Regions from separate parts of the Tessaracoccus zhenghani genome, predicted to be linked through region 1. Evidence: riboswitches for the same ligand, from Rfam matches in the RefSeq annotation. Region 1 holds a riboswitch; the other holds the start of a gene.
What was found. Region 1 has a riboswitch for FMN ahead of ACX1DX_RS06105 (ABC transporter permease). Riboswitches for the same ligand answer to the same signal wherever they lie in the genome.
Positions count from the first base shown of each region.

Region 1 (10,668 bases):
ACGATGAGAGGTTCTCCCCCGGTGACTGGATCATGCTCAACGGCGCCGGTCTCTCCGAGACCGAGCACGGTGGCTACGCCACGCGGGCGAGGATCAGCGGCGAGTACGCCGTCGGCCTCCCCGAGGGCCTCTCCCCCGAACAGGCTGCGGCGCTCGGCACCGCCGGCTACACCGCCGCCCTGGCCGTGCTGCGGATCCTGAGCGAGAACATCATCCCGGACGACGGCCCGGTGCTGGTCACCGGCGCCACCGGCGGCGTCGGCTCCATCGCCACCCAACTGCTCTCCAACGCCGGTTATGTCGTCTACGCGACCACCGGCAGGGCGGAGCAGCTGGGCGACTACCTGCGCAGCATCGGCGCCGACGAGGTCATAAACCGCGCCAGCCTCAGCGAGCCCGGCCGGCCGCTCCAGAAGGCCACCTACTCCGCCGTCGTCGACTCCGTGGGCGGACAGACGCTGGCCAACGCCATCGCCCAGACCAACAAGGGTGGTCTGGTGGCCGCCTGCGGCCTGGCCGGCTCCCACGATCTGCCCACCACCGTCATGCCGTTCATCCTGCGGGGCGTCACCCTCGCGGGCATCGATTCCGTGTGGGCCAACCTCGACGACCGGGCCGACGCCTGGCGCATCCTCGCCCGCGGGCTCCAGCTGGACATGCTCGACGCGATCACGGAGCGGGTGGACCTCGACGGCGTGCGCGCAGCCGCGGAAGAGATGATGGCCGGCCAGCGCCACGGCCGCACGCTCGTCACCATCTGATCGGACCATTCATCGGGCTTTTTCCTTCTTTGGATTGTTTCCAGAAAAGGCGCTAAGGTTCCTGTCATGCACGATTGGCCCACCGCACTCAAGGACGCCGGCATGCGCGTCACTGCGGGCCGCGTTGCCGTCCTGACAGTCCTGACAGACCACCCGCACATGCGGGTCGGCGACGTGACGGAGGCGGTGCGGGAACGCACCGGCAGCGCGTCCGTCCAGGCGGTCTACGACAACCTCGCCGCCCTCCACTCCCACGGCCTCATCAGACGCGTGGAGCCCGCCGGACAACCGCCGCGCTACGAGTTGGAGAACGGCGACAACCACCATCACCTGATGTGCCGCAGCTGCGGAGACATGCGTGATGTCCCGTGCGCAGTCGGCGCCGCCCCCTGTCTTTCCGCAGCGGATGACCACGGCTTCGTCATCGACGAGGCCGAGGTCATCTACTGGGGAACCTGTGCAAATTGCAACGAAAGGTGACAATGACCCAGTTCTCCGGCGAGTACCAGCCCACCGGCCCTTCGACCCGCCTGAACGGCGCCCCCGCAGAGTCGGATGCCCACTCCCTGACCGTCGGCAACGACGGCCCGATCGTCCTGCACGACGTCCACCTGGTGGAGCAGCTCGCCCACTTCAACCGCGAGCGGGTGGCGGAGCGCAGCCCCCACGCCAAGGGCTCGGGCGCCTTCGGCACCTTCACGGTCACCCAGGACGTCACGAAGTACACCAAGGCGGCCCCGTTCCAGCCCGGCGCCGAGACCCGCATGCTGACGCGCTTCTCCACCGTCGCCGGCGAGCAGGGCTCCCCCGACACCTGGCGCGACGTGCGCGGCTTCTCCGTGCGCTTCTACTCCACCGCCGGCAACCTCGACATCGTGGGCAACAACACGCCGGTGTTCTTCGTCAAGGATCCGCTGAAGTTCCCCAACTTCATCCGTTCGCAGAAGCGCCACCCCGCCACCGGCCTGCGCAACACGAACATGCAGTGGGACTTCTGGACCAACTCGCCGGAGACCGCCCACCAGGTCACCTACCTCATGGGCGACCGGGGCCTGCCGGCCACCTGGCGCCACATGCACGGCTTCTCGTCCCACACCTACATGTGGGTCAACGCCGAGGGCGAGAAGTTCTGGGTGAAGTACCACTGGCGCAGCAACCAGGGTGAGAAGAACCTCACCAACGCCGAGGCCCAGCGGCTGGCCGGCGAGAACGCCGACTTCCACCGCGCCGACCTGTTCGACGCCATCGGGCGCGGCGAGTTCCCGTCGTGGACGCTGCACATGCAGGTCATGCCGTACGAGGAGGCGAAGACCTACCGCTTCAACCCGTTCGACCTCACCAAGATCTGGTCCCACAAGGACTACCCGCTGATCGAGGTCGGCGTCATGGAACTCAACGAGAACCCGGTCAACTTCTACGCGCAGATCGAGCAGGCAGCGTTCTCGCCGTCGAATTTCATCCCGGGCACCGGCATCTCGCCGGACAAAATGCTCACCGCCCGCGTGTTCGCCTACCCGGACGCCCAGCGCGCCCGCATCGGCTCGAACTTCCACCAGCTCCCGGTGAACCAGCCCATCACGCAGACGAACAACTTCGCCGAGCAGGGCCACATGCAGTACCTGCACACGGGCGCGGCCCCGGTCCACACCTTCAACAGCTACGGGCGTCCGTACTCGGACGCCGAGGTTGTGGATGAGGCGGGCTGGGAGGCTGACGGCTCGCTCGTGCGTGCCGCCATCACCCGGCACGCCGAGGACGACGACTTCGGTCAGGCGGGCACGCTGGTCCGCGAGGTCTACGACGACGCCCAGCGTGAGCGCTTCGTGGAGACCGTCGCCGGCGGCCTCTCCCAGTGCGAGCAGCAGGTCCAGGAGCGCGGCTTCTGGTACTGGAAGCAGGTCGACGAGAACATCGGCCAGCGCATCGAGAACAAGGTCCGCGGCCTCTCCACCATCGAGGACGAGGATTCAGTTGCCTGATTCTGGCCACTGACGGGGGCGGGCTGCCGGTGGGCGGCCCGCCCTTTTCCGTGCCATCTTGGCGCCGCTTCTGCGCCACCCTCAGGACGAACCGCTCAGAGGACGTCGAGGTACGCCTCGGCCGGAGCCGCCTCGATCACGCCGGCCTGGGCGAAGAACTCGCCCATCCGGCCGAAGGCCGTGGTGTCGACGGCGACGCTGACCTGACCGTCACGCTTCCACAACTCGGCGGTGGCGGCCAGCACCTTCTCGGCGGTGGCCCGCTGCTCCGGCTCAGCCATCGCCGGGACGTGCTCCGCGGTGGCATCCAGTGCGGCCTGCGGGTCTGCCACGACGGCCTCTTCGGCCTCCTTCATGCCGAGCGCCACGGCACGCAGGATGTCCTCGGACACCTTCGTGCCGGGCGCGATCAGGCTGGGCCCGACCAGCAGCGCCTCGCCGGGTTCGAAGATGGGGATGGAGACCGACGCGATGTTCTGGTTCTCCAGTTGGACGCCCTCGTTGTTGATGAAACCCATGGCGAAGTCCACCTGCTTGGCGGCCAGCGCAGAGAGCGTCGTGAAGCCGATGTCGACGAGCGTGACCTCGTTCTCCGTGAGGCCGGCCCGGTGGATCGCGCAGAGCGCCGCGTAGTAGCTGGAGCCGAAGTGACCCGGGATGCCCAGCGTGGCCCCGTTCAGTACGTCCAGGCCCGGGTCGGCCCCGAGCGTGGCGGGGTCGCCGCCCATCACCCGCAGCGGGTAGGTCTGGTACGAGGTGGCGAAGGTCCGCAGGTCGTTGCCGCCGGCGTTGGCCACCATCGCCTCATCGGCGGACGCGAAGACGATGTCCTCCTTGCCGCCCAGCACGGCACCCCAGAGGTCTTCCTGCTGGCCGTGGTGGCGCAGCGTCACGTCCAGGCCGTGCTTCTTGAATACACCCTCCCTCACGCCGAGGTAGAACGCGCTGAACTGCACGTTCGGGATGTAGGTGAGCCCGACGGTGAGCTTCCCGTCCCCCACCGCCTCCGGTTGCCTGCTGCCACAGGCGGTGAGGGTGGCCCCCGCTCCCACGGCGAGGCCACCCAGCAGCATGCTGCGTCGACTGATCATGTTGTTTCTCCTTGTAGGCGCGCCACTGCCGCTCGCTCCAGAAGCTGGACGAACGCGTACAGGGCCATGGCTGAGAGGCTGATCCAGGCGACCACGGCGAAGACGCCGGCGGTGTCTGCAGCCTCGCGGGACAACGTGAGCAGGGTGCCCAGACCGGCGCCGCCCATGACGAGTTCGCCGACGACCGCACCGGTCATCGCGAGCACCACACCGCCGCGCACGCCGGCCAGCACCGACGGGGCCGCCATGGGCCCCTCGATGTGGATCAGGCGTTGCCAGGCGCTGGCACCGTCGAGAAGGGCGTTCTCCACCACACGCATGTCGAGGGACCGGAATCCGACGATGGTGGTGGTCACCATGGGGAAGAAGGCGACGATCGCACAGAGCACCGCAATCGGGATGGTCCCGTAGCCGATCCAGAGCACCAGCAGCGGCGCCGTCGCTACGAGCGGCACTGTCTGCGTGATGGCGACGACGGGCTCCATCACCGCTGCGAGCAGCCGGGAATGGGTGATGACGATTCCCAGGGGGATCGCGACAAGGACGGCGAAGGCGACACCCAGGAGGGCCGCGCTCAGCGTCGGCGACAGATAGCGCCACGCGATCCCCAGCTGCGCCTGCGAGACCATGCGGGCGACGACGTCGCCAGGGCCGGGCAGGTAGAGCGGTTCGATCAGGCCGACGCCGGTCACCGCCCACCACACGCCCACCGCGAGGATGAGCGCAATGGTGGCAGGGATCCAGCGGCCGGCGGTGGGCCTGGTGCGTGCGGGGTAGGCGGACCAGAGCCCGAGGTGCGCAAGCCTGCGCGCCCTACGTCGCTCATCGGTGGTCATCTGCCCCGTCACTCCTTGTCCAGGCCCGGGGCACGCGTCGACAGTATGACCCGAGCAGACCCTCGACACCTCGCTGGATCGCGAGACGTCAGGGCGCATCAAGCACGCCGTCGGCGACGAGTTCCTCCCATCCAGACTTTAACTGTCGGTCTCGGAATTTCACCGAGTCAGCCCTTCTGGAGATCCAGAAGAGGTCGCGGACTGTCACCGCCGGTTCGGACTTACACCGACCCCGGAACACGTTTGCCGTCAACATTAGCACCGCGGCGCCGGAGTGCGCGTTTCCGCCGTCTCAGTAGGCGACCGTGAACCGCTGGCGACGGTGCGCCGGGCGCTCGATCTCGTCGACGAAGGCCTGTGCGTAGTCCTCGCCCGAAATGAACGAATTGCCCTCGTCATCGGTCAGCAGCACGTCGCCGCCGAGGCGGAAACTGCCCAGCCGCTCGCCCGGCGCGAACGCACCGAAGCCACCGGCGGGGCTGAGGAAGAACCAGTCGAGCGACTCGTCGCTGCCTCGCAGGTCCTCCAGCAGCCCGGCCATCTCGGTGGCCTCCGGCTTGAGCCAGTCCGGGAAGCCGTCCGTGTCGACGAGGCGGGGGCCACCCGGGGCGACCTCCAACGACGCGGCGCCACCGACGACGGCCAGCCGGGCGCCCGCTGCCCGGGCCTCCTCGGCGATCGTCCGCATGACCTCCCGCAGGCGGCCCTCGAGTTCACCGCGGGGCGACAGGGCCGTCGCGACCACGTCGGCGCCGGCGACCATCTCGCGGACGGCGTCGGGGTCGGACACGTCACAGGTGCGGTACGTCACCGCGTCGGTCTTCTCGTCCGGGACATGGCGGGAGACCGCAGTGACCTCGTGTCCGCGGGACGAGGCCTCGCGGACGATGTTGCTGCCGGCGTAGCCGGTGCCGCCGATGATCACGATGCGTGCCATGGGTGCAGTCCTTTCTCCAGGGCCTCTGGTAGCTGCCCACTGGAGCAAACCTAGTCCTGCCCTCCGGAGGTCTGGCGGGATCAGGCGGCCCAGAAAATGGCGTCGACGGCGTCTGCCGCTCGTCGCAACAACCGACGGGTGTCCTCCACCAGTCTGGACGCCTCACCTGCCCGGTAGCCGAGCAGCAGGGCGATGGCCGCCAGTTCGCGCGTGTCCGAGGGCAACGCGTCGCTGGCCCGACCACGCACCAGCATGATGGCGTCGCGCAGCATGCTGGCCCGGTGCCAGGCCTCCTGCAGCCGGACCGCCTGGCTCTCCGGCATGATCTCCAACGCGGCCAGCGCCGCCAGGGCGTCCATGGTGGACGTGGTGCGCAGCACCGCATGCTCGTGGCCGTGCTGCAGTTGCAGCAACTGCACCGTCCACTCGACATCCGACAGGCCGCCGGGCCCGAGCTTGAGGTGCCGGTCGCGCGGCACGCCCTTGGGGATGCGCTCGTTCTCCATCCGCGACTTCAGCTTGCGGATCTCAGAGATCTGCGCGCGGGTCAGGCCGCCGTCGGGGTACCGGAACCAGTCGATCCCGGTGAGCACCGCCTCCGAGAGCGCCCGCTCCCCCGCACCATGGCGGGCGCGCAGCAGCATCTGGGCCTCCCAGGTGGAGGCCCACTTCGTGTAATAGGTCAGGTACGACGACACCGTGCGCACCTGGGGGCCGCCCTTGCCCTCGGGGCGGAGGTCGGTGTCGATCACCAGCGCAGGATCCGGGCCCGGTTTGCCGATGATCTCGGCGGCGCGCCGGACCAGGTCGGTCGCCCTCGTGAGCTCCTCGCCCTCCGTGCCGTCGGGAACGACGAACATGCAGTCGGCGTCGGAGGAGTAGCTCACCTCATAGCCGCCCCACCGCCCGAGCGCGATGACGCCCACCGGCGGGGCGTCGATGGTGCGGCGCGCCAACTGCAGGCCGGCCTCGACGGTGGCGGACGCGAGGTCGCTCAGCGCGCCGCCCACCGCGGCGAGGTCGGCGTGCCCCAGCACGTCGCTCAGCGCGATGCGGCACAGCTCGGCGCGGCGCAGCGCCCTGACAGAGGCGATCGACTGGTCCGGGTCGTCGTAGCGGTTGGCGGCCCGGGTGAGGGAGGCGGTGAGCTCGTCGACCGAGCGTGGCCGCAGGTCGTCGGTGCTGGCGAGCATCTTGATGTGCTCGGGCGCGCGCTTCAGGAGGTCGACCACGTAGCGGCTCGACGAAGCGACCCTGGCCAGGCGTTGGGCCATGTAGCCCTCGTCGCGCAGTGCCCGCAGGTACCAGGAGGTCTTGCCGAGCGACTCCGACAGCTGGCGGAACGCGAGGAGCCCGAAGTCGGGGTTGGGCCCGTCGGCGAACCACTGCAGCATGGCGGGGAGGAGCTGGCGCTGGATCTCGGTGCCGCGGTCGCGGCCGGTGGTCAACGCGCGGATGTGGCCCAGGCCGGCCTGCGGGTCGGCGAAGCCGAGGGCCCGCATCCGGGTCTTGGCGGCTTCGGTGCTCAGTTGCAACTCGTCCGTGCGCACCTGGCTGACGACATCGAGCAGAGGCGAGAAGAACAGTCGCTGCTGCAGCTGCCGGACCCGGCGCGCGGAATCGCGCCACCGCTTCTGCAGGTCCTCGGCCGAGGAGCCCATCGAGCGGGCGACATGGCTGAGGGCCAGCTCGTCGTCCGGCATGAGGTGGGTCCTGCGGAGGCGGCGCAGTTGGATGCGGTGCTCCAGGACCCGCTGGAACCGGTAGGCGCGCGCCATCTCGGCCCCGTCGGCCCTGCCGATGTAGCCGTTGCCGATCAGTGCCATGAGCCCGTCGAACGTGCCGCGGGTGCGGATCCGCTCATCGGCGCGGCCGTGCACCAACTGCAGCAGCTGGACGGAGAACTCGGTGTCGCGCAGACCGCCGGAGCCGAGCTTGATCTCGCGGTCCTCCTGCTTAGCGGGGATCAGGGAGATCACCCGCTCCCGCATGGCGCGCACCTCCGGCAGGAACTCGGGCCGCTCCCCCGCCTGCCAGACCAGGGGCCACACGGCGTCGACGAACTCCCGGCCCAGGTCGAGGTCGCCCGCTGCGGGGCGGGCCTTGAGCATGGCCTGGAACTCCCAGTTCTTGGCCCATTTCGCGTAGTAGGCGCGGTAGCTGGCCAGCGTCCTGACGAGGGGGCCGGCTTTCCCCTCAGGACGCAGCGCCGCGTCGAGCTGCCAGATGCTGCCCTCGGAGGTGTGCGAGGAACAGATCCGGGCCTGCGCGGCGGCGAGCTTACCGGCGACGGCGACCGCTTCGTCGGCCGTTGCGCCCTCCGCCGGTTCGGCCACATAGATCACGTCGACGTCGGAGATGTAGTTGAGTTCCTGTGCGCCCGTCTTGCCCATGGCCAGCACGGCGACGCGGGCCTGCCGCCAGCCTGGCACCTCCGCGCGGGCGAAGGCCAGCGACATGTCCAGCACCACGTCCGCGACGTGCGACAGCTCTGCCGCGATCTCATGGACCAGGGCGTCCGGCTGCGGAGCGGAGAGGTCGCGCGCGGCGATTTCGATCAGCGCGGCGCGGTTGGCCAGCCGGAGCTGGTCGGCGCTGCCTGCGGCCACCCCGTCGTCCAGGTGGATCCGGGCGTCGAAGAAGGCGCGCCACCCGGACAACCCACGGTGCACGGGTTCGACGGCGAGGATGCGCGCCTCGGCCGGGTGCCTCACGAGCGTGTGGGCCAGCACGCTGGATCCGCCCATGACGAGCAGCAGCCGTCGGAGCCACGCCTCGTCCGACGCGATCTCACGGAAAACCTCCGGCGACGCGGCCTCGAGCCGCTCGAGCGAATCGAGCGCGAGGTCCCGGTCTGCCACGGGTTCGAACAGCGCCAGATCGACCGGGGGCTCACCGCCGAGCCTGTCCGTCCAGCGCTCCCAGACGCGGGCGGCACCGCTCGCGGAATCAAACCCGCGACGGGCGAACTCCCCCATCGGCGACTGGTATCTACCCATTGGCTCAGACTAGTGGGCGGCCCTCCCCCAGGGGGCGCGACGTTCCGACCTCCGCGACTGGCGCTGAGCGCCAGCCGGTTAAGCTGAATCGATGTTCAAACCCACCCCGAAGGTCGTCGCCGCGCTGCGTGAGCGCCTCGACGACGAGGGCCTGTCCGCGCTCGAGGTGGAGCTCAGGTTGCGCCGCCCGGATCTCACGCGGGTGCTGCTGCGCGCCGCCTCCGATCCGGCCCCGCTGGGCCGAGACCTCCTGGCCGCCGTCTGCCGCGCGGGATGCGCCCTGTTGGGCGAGCGGCATCCGGGTGCCACCATCGAGGTGCGGGTGCCGCCGTTCGCGGCGGTCCAGATCGGCTTCGAGACCGGGCCGAGGCATACCCGCGGCACTCCGCCGAACGTGGTGGAGATGAGCGGCGAGACATTCGCGGCCCTGGCCACCGGACGCCAGCCCTGGGCAGAGGCCGACCTGCGGGCCTCGGGCGTCCATGCCCATGAGGCCTCAGCGGCCTTCCCCCTCTGCTGAGCGTTCAGCTGGCGTTCAGCAGCCGGCACACGGACAACTGCCGAGAAGCCCCGCCCATGGGCCCGGCAACGGACAGACTGGACAGATGAGCCCCGCTGTCTCCGCGTCACACCATCCGATCCGCACCCTTCAGGTCGCCGGGCGAAGCGTCCCGGTGCTGGGCCAGGGCACGTGGCACATGGGCGACGCGTCGTCGCGCAGGGAGCGCGAGATCGCAGCGTTGCGCACCGGCCTGGACCTCGGCATGACGCTCATCGACACGGCGGAGATGTACGGCTCGGGCCGGTCCGAACAGCTGGTGGGTGAAGCTATCAAGGGCCGCCGCGACGAGGTGTTCCTGGTGTCCAAGGTGCTGCCCGGCAACGCCAGTCACGACGGCACGCTCGCCGCCTGCGAGCAGAGTCTGCGCCGTCTGGGCACCGATCACCTCGACCTCTACCTCCTGCACTGGGAGGGTTCGTACCCGCTGGAGGAGACCTTCGGGGCCTTCGAGGAACTGCGCGCGCAGGGCAAGATCGGCGCCTGGGGAGTGTCGAATTTCGACCGCACGCTCATGGCCGAAGCTGCGGTGGCGGCCTGCTCCGCAGCCGGGGCCGCGGGCAGCCGGCCTCAGGACCGGCCGGCGACCAACCAGGTGCTGTTCAACCTGCAGCGCCGTTGGCCGGAAGGCGGGCTGCTGGAGGAACTCCGCGCGTCGCACATCCCGCTGATGGCCTACTCACCGATCGAGCAGGGCGCCCTGGCCGCAGAAGGCAGGCGCGGGGCCGCGCTCACCACCGTCGCCCGTCGCCACGGCGCCACGGAGGCCCAGATCGCGCTGGCGTGGGTCATCTCGCAGCCGGGCGTGTTCGCCATCCCGAAGGCCGGATCAACGGCCCACGTGCGGGAGAACGCCGCGGCCGTCAGCATCCAACTCACCGCTGAGGATCACGCCGAGCTGGACGCGGCGTTCCCCAAGCCCCGCGATGATGCACCGCTCGAGTTGATCTGAACGGTCACATCACGCGGATGTGGCGGTCCAGTTCCCAGGGCGTGACCTGCTGGCGGTAGGCCGCGAATTCCTTGCGCTTGTTGCGCATGAAGTACTCGTAGACGTGCTCGCCTAGCGTCTCGGCCACGAGTTCGCTCTCGTCCATGATGCGGATGGCCTCGTCGAGGTTGCGGGGCAGTTCCTGGATGCCGATCGCCTTGCGCTCGCGGTCCGAGAGGCGCCACACCTCGTCCTCGGTCTCCTCGGGCAGCTGGTATTCGCCCTCGATCCCCTTGAGGCCCGCGTTGAGCATCACGGCGTAGGCGAGGTACGGGTTGACCGCCGAGTCGATGGCGCGGTACTCGATGCGCGCCGACGACGTCTTCCCCGGCGTGAACTGGGGAACCCTCACGAGGGCCGAGCGGTTGGCGCGTCCCCAGCACGCGTACGACGGGGCTTCTCCCCCGCCGACGAGGCGCTTGTAGGAGTTGACCCACTGGTTGGTGACGGCGGTGATCTCCGGCGCGTGGTGCAGCAGGCCGGCGATGAACTGCTTGGCCGTCTTGGAGAGGTTG
Region 1 covers NZ_CM137275.1:1,262,920-1,273,587, forward strand. Annotated here, with positions in the region: gene ACX1DX_RS06085 (MDR family oxidoreductase) at 1-761, shown strand, start outside; gene ACX1DX_RS06090 (Fur family transcriptional regulator) at 828-1,241, shown strand; gene ACX1DX_RS06095 (catalase) at 1,244-2,740, shown strand; gene ACX1DX_RS06100 (ABC transporter substrate-binding protein) at 2,836-3,831, opposite strand; gene ACX1DX_RS06105 (ABC transporter permease) at 3,828-4,667, opposite strand; FMN riboswitch at 4,783-4,911, opposite strand; gene ACX1DX_RS06110 (NAD(P)-dependent oxidoreductase) at 4,960-5,604, opposite strand; gene ACX1DX_RS06115 (bifunctional [glutamine synthetase] adenylyltransferase/[glutamine synthetase]-adenylyl-L-tyrosine phosphorylase) at 5,685-8,603, opposite strand; gene ACX1DX_RS06120 (sterol carrier family protein) at 8,695-9,123, shown strand; gene ACX1DX_RS06125 (aldo/keto reductase) at 9,209-10,114, shown strand; gene ACX1DX_RS06130 (glutamine synthetase family protein) at 10,119-10,668, opposite strand, start outside.

Region 2 (10,668 bases), 440 kb from region 1:
CCAGTTGCCCTTGAGGAGCTCGGCGCCCCGCACCAGGTCCTCCAGTCCCCGGGCGAGATCCAGTGCGGGGGTGCCGTGCAGGGCCCCGTCGAGGTCGCGGCCCAGCTGGGAGGTGGCCCGGTTCACCTGCGCGATCGCCCGGCGCGTGCGGGCGAACAGGTGCCCCGCATCCCCGGCGACCAGCACGTCGACCTGGGCGGCGGCGGCCTTCAGGGACTCCGCGCAGAGGAAGAAGGTGGCGCGGTGCAGGAGCGCGGCCTGGCCGAGGTACTCCGCCGACGCGCGCGTCACCGCCGCGTACTCCTGCAGCGCGTTGGCCTGCGTGTCCGCCGACGTGCGGTACGCCTGGGCGGCCTCTCCCTGCCAGGTGCCGCAATCCTGCAGCTCCTGGGCGGTGCGCCGGGCCTCGTCGAGGTGGTCCGCCTGCGCCAGCACCTCACCCTGCTGCGTCTCCAGCCGGGTGGGGACGGGGGAATGGGGGTTCAGCCGGCTGTTCACTGCGCTGCGCAGCTCGCCCACCGCTTCCTCGAGATCCGCCCTGGCTGCTCGTTCGCCGTCTGCCACGAGGTAGCCGATGATCGTCTGCATCTCCGGGTGCTGACGGGCGATCTCCGCGACGGCCTCGCGGCTCTGCTTCAGATCCGCGTCCAGCACCCGTTGAGCCGAGCGTTGCAGCCCCCAGGTGGCGTCGCGCACGGCGTCGAAGTCCGCCTTCGGGGCGGTGGCGTTGGCGTCCTGCTGGCGCAGCAGGCTTGCCTGCACCTGTGCCAGCCTCATCACGAGCGTCCGGGTGGTCATGCGTCCAGCCCTTCCGTGCGGCGCAGTTCGGCGACTCCCTCGTCGTCGACGCGGCCGTACCGGGCCGCCGTCACGTGCAGCCGCTCGGCCATCGCCTCGAACTCCTCCACGGCGCCGGTGCGCCATGAGTCCAGCTGTTGGCTGAGGGAGTGCTGCGCCTGCTGGGCGTCATTGAACAGCCCCATGCCCGCCTCGGGATGCCGCGACAATCCGGCGACCTGCTCGGCAAGCCCTGACCAGCGCTCTCCCAGCCCGTGCAACTGCGTGGGGTCTGCCTCGAACCCGTCGAGCGGTTCCGACGCCGGCGCCACCGCCACCGCACGCCCGAGAGCTGCGGTCTCACCGGCCACCATCGCCAGCCCCGCCACCTCGCCGGCCTGCTCGACGGGGGGCGCAACCTCCGCTGCCGCCGCGGGTTCGACACCGGGGCCGCCGCCGCTTGCGAGGGGAGCGGGCCCTGCGCCGCCGGCAATGCCGCCGGCACCGGTGCCGCCGCCCGCTCCGCCGCTCTGGCGCGGGAGGGCCGTGGCGTCGCCGGGGACGCCCGCTGCCGCCGGTGCTGACGCGGGGACGGACAGCGGGCCGGCAGCCGGGTCCGCCAGCCGCCCGCCGGCGCCGAGGCCGCCTGCGGAGGCGGCGGCACCACCGGCCGCGCCGCCGGCGCCGCCCATCATCATGGGAGGCATCATCCCGGGGGAGCCGCCGCCGGCCATGCCGGCCTGGGCCCCGCGGTGGGGGTTGATGCTGGCCTCGAGGAGGTCTGCGGCGGCGAGGAGGTCGTCGTCCTCAGCACGGACGCCGCCCACCTGGGAGCGGGTCACGCGGAACGCGAGCTGATCCCAGAGTTCTTCGTCGCTGCTCATGCTGGGTCCCTTCCCGTCAGCATCCGGCGCAGGCCGGCCATCAGAATCTCGTGCTCGCGCGTGATGGCGGCCAGTTCGCCGGCGGTATCGGCGGGGGGAGCGTAGCGGGCATAGGCCTGCTGCGCGAGCCTCAGCACACCGTCGTTGATCTCGCGGACGTCCGCCTCGTCCAGCCAGTCCTCGTCGAACTCGACGGCCACCAGGTGGCCCTGTTCGTCAAGCCGCACCCCCAGGGCGCCCTCCTGGACCACGCTCACTGGTTCCGACGCAGCGGTCGGCTGCTCGAGGTGCCGCTGGGCCGCGGCCTGCCAGCGTCGGTTGACGTTCTCCAACGCCAACTGGAACGTGGTGAAAGGATCCGGGCCGAAGCGCCAGAGGCCGGAGAAGTCCACGCCGTCGAGATCCGGCTCCGGCAGCTCCTCCGGCTCCGCGATGCGGATCCGCGCGGCGGCCAGCACCGCCGCGAACGCGCTGCCGAGGGTGCGGTGTTCGCCCAGTTTGCGGTGCCAGATGGGGGAGACCGAAACCCTGGTCAGGCGGCCGTCCTCGAACCACAGCCGCACGATCCGCTGGGGGTCTGCGATGGAGTTGGCGGCGTCCTCCTCCGCCACCTCGTCTGAAGGGTCGGCGACGTGGACCGGCGCGAGCGGGTCGAAGTCGTCATCCAGGAGGCGGTCCATGGGCCCAGCTTGCCAAACTTCGAGGTCATTCGGTGACCAGCGCGTAGGCAGGGATCCGTCTTCAGCCACCCAGTACACCAGGGGCACCCCACGCCGCGGGTCTCAGCGCAGGCGTCGCAGCGTGAGTGCGGTGTCGATGGCGGCGTGGGCGGCTTCGTATCCTTTGTCCTCTACTGAGTCTGCGAGTCCGGCTCGGGCGAGGGCCTGTTCTTCGGTGTCGCAGGTCAGGAGACCGAAGCCGACGGGGGTGGCGTGGTCGAGTGCGACTCGGGTGAGTCCGTCGGTGGCGGCCGAGCACACGTAGTCGAAGTGGGGGGTGCCGCCGCGGATGACGACGCCGAGTGCGACGACGGCATCGTGGGTGCGGGCCACCGCGTCGGCGGCGATCGGCAGCTCGAAGCTGCCGGGGACACGGACCACCGTCGGTTCGGTGCCCGCCTCGGTGCAGGCGCGGAGCGAGCCGGCCAGGAGACCGTCCATCACTTCCTTGTGCCAGCTGGCTGCGACGATGGCGACGGTGAGGCCGCGGGCGTCGATGTCGAGCGTTTCTGGTGCGCCGTGTCTGCTCATGTCAATGCTCTTCTCTGCTCGGTCGGAAGGCCGGGGATCAGGTGTCCCATGCGATCGCGTTTGGTGGTCAGGTAGTCGAGGTTGTGAGCCCCTGGCGGGACGACGATGGAGACACGTCCGGCGACGTTGGTGCCCAGCCTCTGGAGTGCAGTGACCTTAGTGGGGTTGTTGGTCATCAGGCGGACGGCGTCGACACCGAGGTCGCGGATGATCTGCGCGGCCAGGGTATAGCGGCGCGCGTCGATGGGCAGCCCTTGGTCGGTGTTGGCGTCGACGGTGTCCCGGCCGGTCTCCTGGAGGGCGTAGGCGTTGATCTTGGCCACCAGGCCGATGCCGCGACCTTCGTGCCCGCGCAGGTAGACCAGCAGGCCGCGGCCTTCTGCCGCGATCCTGGCCATGGCGAGGTCCAGTTGCGGTCCGCAGTCGCAGCGGATGCTGCCGAACACGTCGCCGGTGAGGCATTCGGAGTGCACGCGGGTCAGGACCGGTTCGGGGCCGGTGATCTCGCCGAGCGCCAAGGCCACCTGTTCCTCTCCGTCGAGTCTGCTGCGGTAGCCGACTGCGCGGAAGTCGCCGTGGCGGGTGGGGAGCAGGGCCTCGGTGACACGCTCGACGAGCTGCTCGGCCCGCTCGCGGTGCGCGGCGAGGTCGTCGATGGAAATCATCGCGAGGCCGTGTTCGTCGGCGAAATCGCGGAGCTGTTGGCCGCGTTTCATGGTGCCGTCGTCGTTGACGATCTCCACCAGGACGCCGACGGGGTGCAGCCCGGCGAGCCTGGCCAGGTCGACGGCGGCCTCGGTGTGTCCGCGGCGGGCCAGCACTCCGCCCTCGCGGTAGCGCAGCGGGAACACGTGGCCAGGGCGGGTTAGATCGGCGGGTTGCGTGTCGGGATCTGCCAGGACCTGGACGGTGTGGGCGCGGTCGGCGGCGCTGATTCCGGTGCCGACGCCGTGGCGGGCGTCGACGGTGACGGTGAAGGCGGTGCGGTACTGGTCGTTGTTGTCTCGGGTCATCAGCGGAATCTGCATGCGGTCCAGCAGATCTCCGGGCATGGGAGCGCAGATCACGCCGCTCGAGTGCCGGATGGTGAAGGCCATCAGCTCGGCGGTGGCCTTCTCGGCGGCGAAGATGATGTCGCCCTCGTTCTCGCGGGACTCGTCATCGACGACCACCACGGCCCGGCCAACGGCGACGTCGGCGATCGCCCGCTCGATGGTGTCCAGGCGGATCATCGCGTGACCAGCCGCTCGACGTATTTGGCGATGATATCGACCTCCAGGTTGACCGGGTCGCCCACCTGCCGCAGGCCCAGCGTGGTGCGGGCGAGCGTCTCCGGGATCAGGCCGACGGTGAATGTCCCAGCGTCGTCGTCGACCGAGATCACCGTGAGGCTGGTGCCGTCCACGGCGATCGATCCCTTCGCCACCACGTAGCGGGCCAGCTCTGTGGGCAGCGAGAACGTGACGGTGTCCCAGTGCTCGCTCGGCTCGCGGGACACCACGTGGCAGGTGCCGTCGACATGGCCCTGGACGATGTGGCCGCCGAGTCGTGCGGTGGCGGTGACCGGGCGTTCGAGGTTGACCGGGCTGCCAGGCGCGAGGGATCCGAGGGAGGTCTTGTCGAGGGTCTCCTGCATCAGATCGGCGGTGAACGTGGGTCCGTCGAGGGCGACGACGGTCAGGCAGCAGCCGTTGACCGAGATCGAGTCGCCCGGGGTCGCGTCGCTCGTGACCAAAGGCCCGGTGATCGTCAGGCGCAGCGCGTCAGGGTAGGGCTCCAGGGCCACCACGTGGCCCAGTTCTTCGATGATTCCGGTGAACATCATTCTCCTTGGAGGGGGGCGGGAGGGGTCGGTTGCAGGGTGAGCCGCAGATTGGGCGGGTCGCCAGGGTCGAGCGGCGGGAGCAGGGTGGCCTCGGTGAGGCTCAGGTGCAGAGCGTCGGTGATGGTGGTGATACCGAGGTCGCCGATCACGGGCGTTCCCGCTCCCAGCAGGGTGGGTGCGAGGTAGGCCACCACCTCGTCGATCAGGTCCTCGCGCAGGAACGCGGCCGCCAGGGTGGGGCCGCCTTCGAGTAGCACGTGCCGTCGCTGAAGGCGGTGCAACTCGGCGAGGGCGGCCCGTGGGTCGCGGGTGCGCAGATGCACCGTCTCAGCAGCCGTGTCGAGCACTCGACTTCCCGGTTTCGGGTCGCGAAACCCCATGACGGCACGCAGCGGCTGGGTCCGGAGCGGGGCGCCGTCGGGGTCGCGGACCGTGAGGTGCGGGTCGTCGACGGCCACGGTGCCGGTCCCGGCGAGGATGACGTCGCAGCGTGCGCGAAGCAGGTGCGCGTCCGCACGCGCGGCGCGGGAGGACACCCAGCGCGAGCTGCCGTCCTCGGCGGCCGTGTGCCCGTCCAGGGTCGCGGCGAACTTCCACGTGACATAGGGCCGGCCTCGGGTGACGGCGACTGTCCACCGGCGGTTCACCTCGGCCGCTTCGTCAGCGAGCACCCCGCCCTCGACGTCCAGGCCAGCGTCGCGCAGCCGCCCGGCGCCGCCGGCGGCCTCCGGGTTGGGATCGGCCTGTGCGAACACCACCCGACGCACCCCGGCCGCGATCAGCGCCTCGGTGCACGGTCCGGTGCGGCCCGTGTGGTTGCACGGCTCGAGCGTCACGACGGCGGTCGCGCCCCTCGCGCGATCACCGGCTGCCGCGAGCGCGTCGACCTCAGCGTGCGGCGTGCCCGCGCCGCGGTGGTGGCCCTCGGCGATGGGCCGACCCTCAGGCGCCAGCAGTACGCAGCCCACGCGCGGATTCGGCCCGATCGGCGCATCGTCGGCGACGGCCAAACCGAGGGCGCGTCGCATCGCGGCCAGTTCCGCCGGTGATTCGGTCACGGCGCCCCCACTTCCCTTATCGGGCGCGCTCGGGGGCAACACGATCAGGCGGCAGGTACGCTGCCGCTGACCGTAGCGTGCGCTTCCCATCCGGACTTTGACCGTCGGTCCAGGATTTCCACCTGATCAACCGGCCAACAAGTTGGCCGGGTCGCGGACTATCACCGCCGGTGCGGAATTTCACCGCCCCCAGAGCACGCATACGTGTATCTGCCGCTAAGGATGCATCCGCGATCCGCGATAGTCAATTTCGGGACCGTCGACCGTGGTGACGCCGTAGAAGAGCGCAGCCTGCTGGAGGGACAACTATTCGGGGCAAGGATGGTTGCTGGCTTGGGGGTGGATGGTGACGCCCATGACGGAACTCATTTTGCGGCGTCGGGGTGCGAGATTCGGTCCTGCGCCCGCTCGGTAATTGATACGAGGGCCCCCATGAAGCCCCGCACTCCAAAAAGACTCGGGGAACATTTGGGGCACGAATCGCGTTTCGGACACAGTTCTGAACTAGAAACAGCGATTCCCGCCCTGGTCAGGGCGGGAATCGCAGTGGCGGAGGATACGAGATTCGAACTCGTGAGGGCGTTAACCCAACCCGCTTTCCAAGCGAGCGCCATAGGCCTCTAGGCGAATCCTCCAGGGAGAAACTTACCGGAGTTGCGCGCTTGGCCTCAAATCGGCCGAAAAGCAGCGACGGCGCGCCCGGGGTGGGCGCGCCGTCGAAGTGCCTGGGGAAGGGTGGATCAGTTGTAGACGATCACCTTGTCGCCCACGCGGGCGATGTCGAAGAAGCGCTCCATCTGAGCGTAGTCACGCACGTTGACGCACCCACCGGAGCCGCCGCTGTAGCCCACGCGGGCGAAGTTGGCGGAGTAGTGGATGGCGATGCCGCCGTCGAAGAACAGCGCGAACGGCATCTCCACCTTGTAGATGCTGGAGAAGTGGTCACGCGACTTCCAGCCGATCTTGAAGGCGCCGTTGCGGGTGGGAGTGGCGGTCCTACCGAAGCGCACGTCGACGATGGTCTGCACCTTGCCGTTGATCACCCAGGCCATCTTGTTCTGGTCCTTCGAGACGCAGAACGCGCGGCCGGTCATGCAGCGCTGGTCCAGCCGGAAGCCGGACTGCACGAGCGGCTGCGTGACGACGGGCACCGGGGCGGTGGGGTACGGCACGCCGGCCGGGCGCGGGTTGCTGGCGGGGATGCTCTTGACCCACGGGCTGTACTGGCTGTCGAACTTGACGATGCCGTTGAACACCCAATCGGTCTTCTGCGTCACCTGGCCGGTGGCCACCGATGCGGTGGTGGCGACGGCGTAGCTGCGGCAGGCGCCGCGGCCGGTGGCTGCGGTGTCGCACTCGGAGCGCCACTTGCGGCCGTCCGTGGCGGTCCACTCGCCGGTGCTGCCCAACGGGTTGTTGGCCCACACGGAGCGCGGGGACGGCAGGTAGGTCAGGTTGTTGAACACCCACGCGTTCTGCGTGAACCACTGGCCGTCCTTCTGGAAGACCGTGGAGGCGTAGATGCTGGTGCGGCACCGCACTGTCGTCGAGGAGTACATCTCGCACTGGGTGTACCAGTAGCGGCCGGCCACCAGGTGGTAGCCCGGGGTGACGTAGACGGCCTGCTCGGGTGTCAGCTTCGGCTGCACCGTGGGCGTGGGCGTGGGCGTGGGCGTCGGGGTGGGTGTGGGTGTGGGGGAGGCCGCCAGCGGTGGCAGTTCCCCCGGCGGGGTGGGGTTGATTTCTTCAGCGGTCGCGAACGGTGCGACCAGTGTCATCGCCAAGGCAGCGACTGCGACCCCCAACAGCTTCTTACGCATTTCGAGCTTCCTCCCAGGCAAACATCGTTGCCAATCGTAAACGGCGCCGCGGTCATTTCCTAACCCCGGGCGGCCAGGGCCTTCATCGACTAATACGCGGTGGCCGGCCAGAAGGTTGCAGAGCCGGCGGAGGATTTTCCGCCCGAGCGTCAGAGCACCATCGCCGCGACCCAGCCGGCGGCCAGGAGGGGCAGGTTGAAGTGCAGGAAGGTGGGGATGACGGTGTCGCGGATGTGGTCGTGCTGGCCGTCGGCGTTGAGGCCGGCCGTGGGGCCCAGCGTCGAGTCCGACGCGGGCGAGCCGGCGTCTCCGAGGGCGCCTGCGGTGCCGATGATCGAGACGGTCGCCAGCGGTGAGAAGCCCAACGCCAGGCAGAGCGGCACATAGATGGCGGCGATGATGGGCAGCGTCGAGAACGAGCTGCCGATGCCCATGGTCACGAGCAGGCCGACGAGCAGCATGGCGAACGCGGCCATGCCGCGGTTGTCGCCGAAGAGTTCCGAGGTGCCCTCGACGAGCGGGCCGATCTCGCCCGTGGCCTGCATGACGGCCGCGAAGCCCTGCGCCGAGATCATGATGAAACCGATGAGCGCCATCATCTTCATGCCGCCGGTGAACACGTGCTCGGCGTCGGTGAACTTCACGGCGCCGGTGACCACGAAGATGCAGAGACCCACCAGCGCCCCAACGAGCAGCGAGTCCGCGGCCGAGTCGATCAGCGTCAGCCAGGTCTGGATGGCGAAGCAGGCGACGATCGCCACCAGCGCGATGAAGACCTTCTTCCTGTCGATCACCTTCGGCGACTCCACGTCCACGACGGCGGTCGTGTCGTAGCCCCGCGGCCTGCGGTAGGTGACGCCGACGGCGAGGGCCAGGCCGATGACCATGCCGAGCGCCGGGATCCACATGGCCTGCATGACCGGCACGTCGCTCACGTCGAGCCCGGACTTGTTGATGTTGCCGTAGAGGATGTCGTACAGGAAGATCTTGCCGAAGCCGATGGGCAGGAACATGTAGGTGGTGACCAGACCGAACGTCAGCACGCACGCCATGGCGCGGCGGTCGAGCCGCAGCCGGTTCATGACCACCAGGAGCGGGGGGATCAGCAGCGGGATGAACGCGATGTGCACGGGGATCAGGTTCTGGCTCATGATCGCCATCGCCAGCACGCCGGTGAGCATGCCCCACTTTGCCCAGGCAACCACCTTCTGCGAGGTGGACATGTCGGCGCTGTCGAGCTTGGCGATGAACCAGTTCGCGAGCAGCTGCGGTAGGCCGGAGTGCGCCACGGCCATGGCGAACGCGCCCAGCAGCGCGTAGCTGAGCGCGATCTTCGCGCCGCCGGCGAGGCCGTCCTGGAAGGCCACCATCGTCGCCTCGAGGCCTAACCCGGCGGTCAGGCCGCCGATGAGTGCGCCGAGGAACAGCGCCAGGACCACATGGACGCGCAGTACCGACAGGATCAGCATCACGAGGACGGACAGCACGACGGCGTTCATGGGCAGCCTTCGGGGGCTAGGTGACAGGGGGCCGGGGAGAATCTTAAGTGCCAGGTGCCTCCGGCGCCGCACCGGGTCAGGCGTCGAGTTCCGCCAGCGCTGCCAGCAACTGCTGCGACGGCGCGAGGTGGCCCACCTTGTCGCCGTGGCCCAGCACGGGCTCGGGGTCGAGCGCTTCGAGGGCCGCCGTCGTGTGGCCGAGCGCCTTCAGGACCGCGACCGCCACGGGCACGGTGCCGCGGTGGCGACCGTCGGTGATCTTGATGGCGATTCCCGTGCCGTCGGGCAGGCCGAGCGCCAGGGTGCCCTCTGCGCCGGCCTTGCAGATGAGGCCGGGGACCTCACGGTGGTAGACGACCTCGTCGCGCCGGGTGCCCGACGCGAACTCGGGGTGGGCGCGGAAAGCGTCTGCCAGCCGCCGCTCGGGGCCATCCGTCGCGCCGGCGAGCTTCCCGAAGGCGCGCGCCAGCCCGGTGAGGCTGGTGGGGAAGGCGGGGGCGCCGCAACCGTCGACGACGGGGTCGCCCACCGGCGCACCGGTCTGGACCGCCAACTCCTCGCGGATGGCCACCTGGAGGGGATGGTCCGGGTTCCGGTACGTGTCGGTGGGCCAGCCGGCGCGCACGCAGGTGCGCAACATGGCCGAGTGTTTCCCGGAGCAGTTGTGGGCGATCGCCTCCGCGCCCCTGCCCTGTGCGAGCCAGGCGTCGAGGGGGACGCGGGAGGGGAAGGCGAGCGTGGTCTGCAGGTGCGCGGGGGAGAGGCCGGCGCCCTCGAGGACGCGGTGGGCGCCGTCGACATGGATGGGCTCGCCGTCATGCGAGGCGCCCGCGAGCGCGAGCTCGGAGCCTTCGACGTCGAGCCCGTGGCGCAGCATGGCCACGGCTTGGATGGGTTTGACCGCTGAGCGGGCGAGGAACGGGGTGGAGGCGTCCCCCAGCGCGAGGCGCACGCCGTCGGGGCCGGTGATGGCGACCGCCCCGTGGTGGATCGCTTCGAGGTACGGGCCGCGCCACACCTCGGCGAGCGCGGGATCGAGACTGCTGACCATTCCGCCACCCTGCCACCGCCGCCGGAAAGACCCCAAATCCAGATTCGTGGTGCCGGACGGGACCGAATCCAGATCCGGGGCGTCGGGCCGCCGCGCGGGGAAGGCCCCAAATCCAGATTCGGGGCACCGGACCGCCCCACATCTGGATTCGGGGGAAACCGCCGAAGTGAAGCGCCGGTCAGGATGGGGTAGAGTGATCCAAGGTTCCTCGCGCGGCGGTAACTCGCCCAACTCCCCCAGGGTCGGAAGGCAGCAAGGGCAAGTGAGCTCTTCCGGGTGCGCGAGGGGCCCTTTTTTTTGCCCGGTGAATGTCCGGAGGCTGCAATAGGGTGGGAATCGTGGACGACGAGTACATCGAAGAAGACGAGTACGCCCCCATCGCTGATGAGGGTCCCGGCTCCGAGCCCATGGACGGGCCCAGCCTGTTCGACGATGAGCCGGCGCCCGGTGCCATCCCTGAGCAGACGGGCCCCAGCCTCTTCGCGGAGGTGGAGCCGGACGTGG
Region 2 covers NZ_CM137275.1:1,706,247-1,716,914, reverse strand. Annotated here, with positions in the region: gene ACX1DX_RS08280 (hypothetical protein) at 1-798, opposite strand, end outside; gene ACX1DX_RS08275 (hypothetical protein) at 795-1,661, opposite strand; gene ACX1DX_RS08270 (hypothetical protein) at 1,658-2,341, opposite strand; gene ribH (6,7-dimethyl-8-ribityllumazine synthase) at 2,444-2,911, opposite strand; gene ACX1DX_RS08260 (bifunctional 3,4-dihydroxy-2-butanone-4-phosphate synthase/GTP cyclohydrolase II) at 2,908-4,143, opposite strand; gene ACX1DX_RS08255 (riboflavin synthase) at 4,140-4,733, opposite strand; gene ribD (bifunctional diaminohydroxyphosphoribosylaminopyrimidine deaminase/5-amino-6-(5-phosphoribosylamino)uracil reductase RibD) at 4,733-5,764, opposite strand; FMN riboswitch at 5,868-5,996, opposite strand; tRNA gene ACX1DX_RS08245 (tRNA-Ser) at 6,342-6,429, opposite strand; gene ACX1DX_RS08240 (L,D-transpeptidase) at 6,535-7,614, opposite strand; gene ACX1DX_RS08235 (Na+/H+ antiporter family protein) at 7,764-9,113, opposite strand; gene ACX1DX_RS08230 (asparaginase) at 9,190-10,164, opposite strand; RNA gene ffs (signal recognition particle sRNA small type) at 10,364-10,460, shown strand; gene ACX1DX_RS08220 (DNA polymerase III subunit gamma and tau) at 10,473-10,668, shown strand, end outside.
Region 2: linked by a shared signal. The riboswitch ahead of ribD (bifunctional diaminohydroxyphosphoribosylaminopyrimidine deaminase/5-amino-6-(5-phosphoribosylamino)uracil reductase RibD) and the one ahead of ACX1DX_RS06105 (ABC transporter permease) in region 1 are both predicted to bind FMN.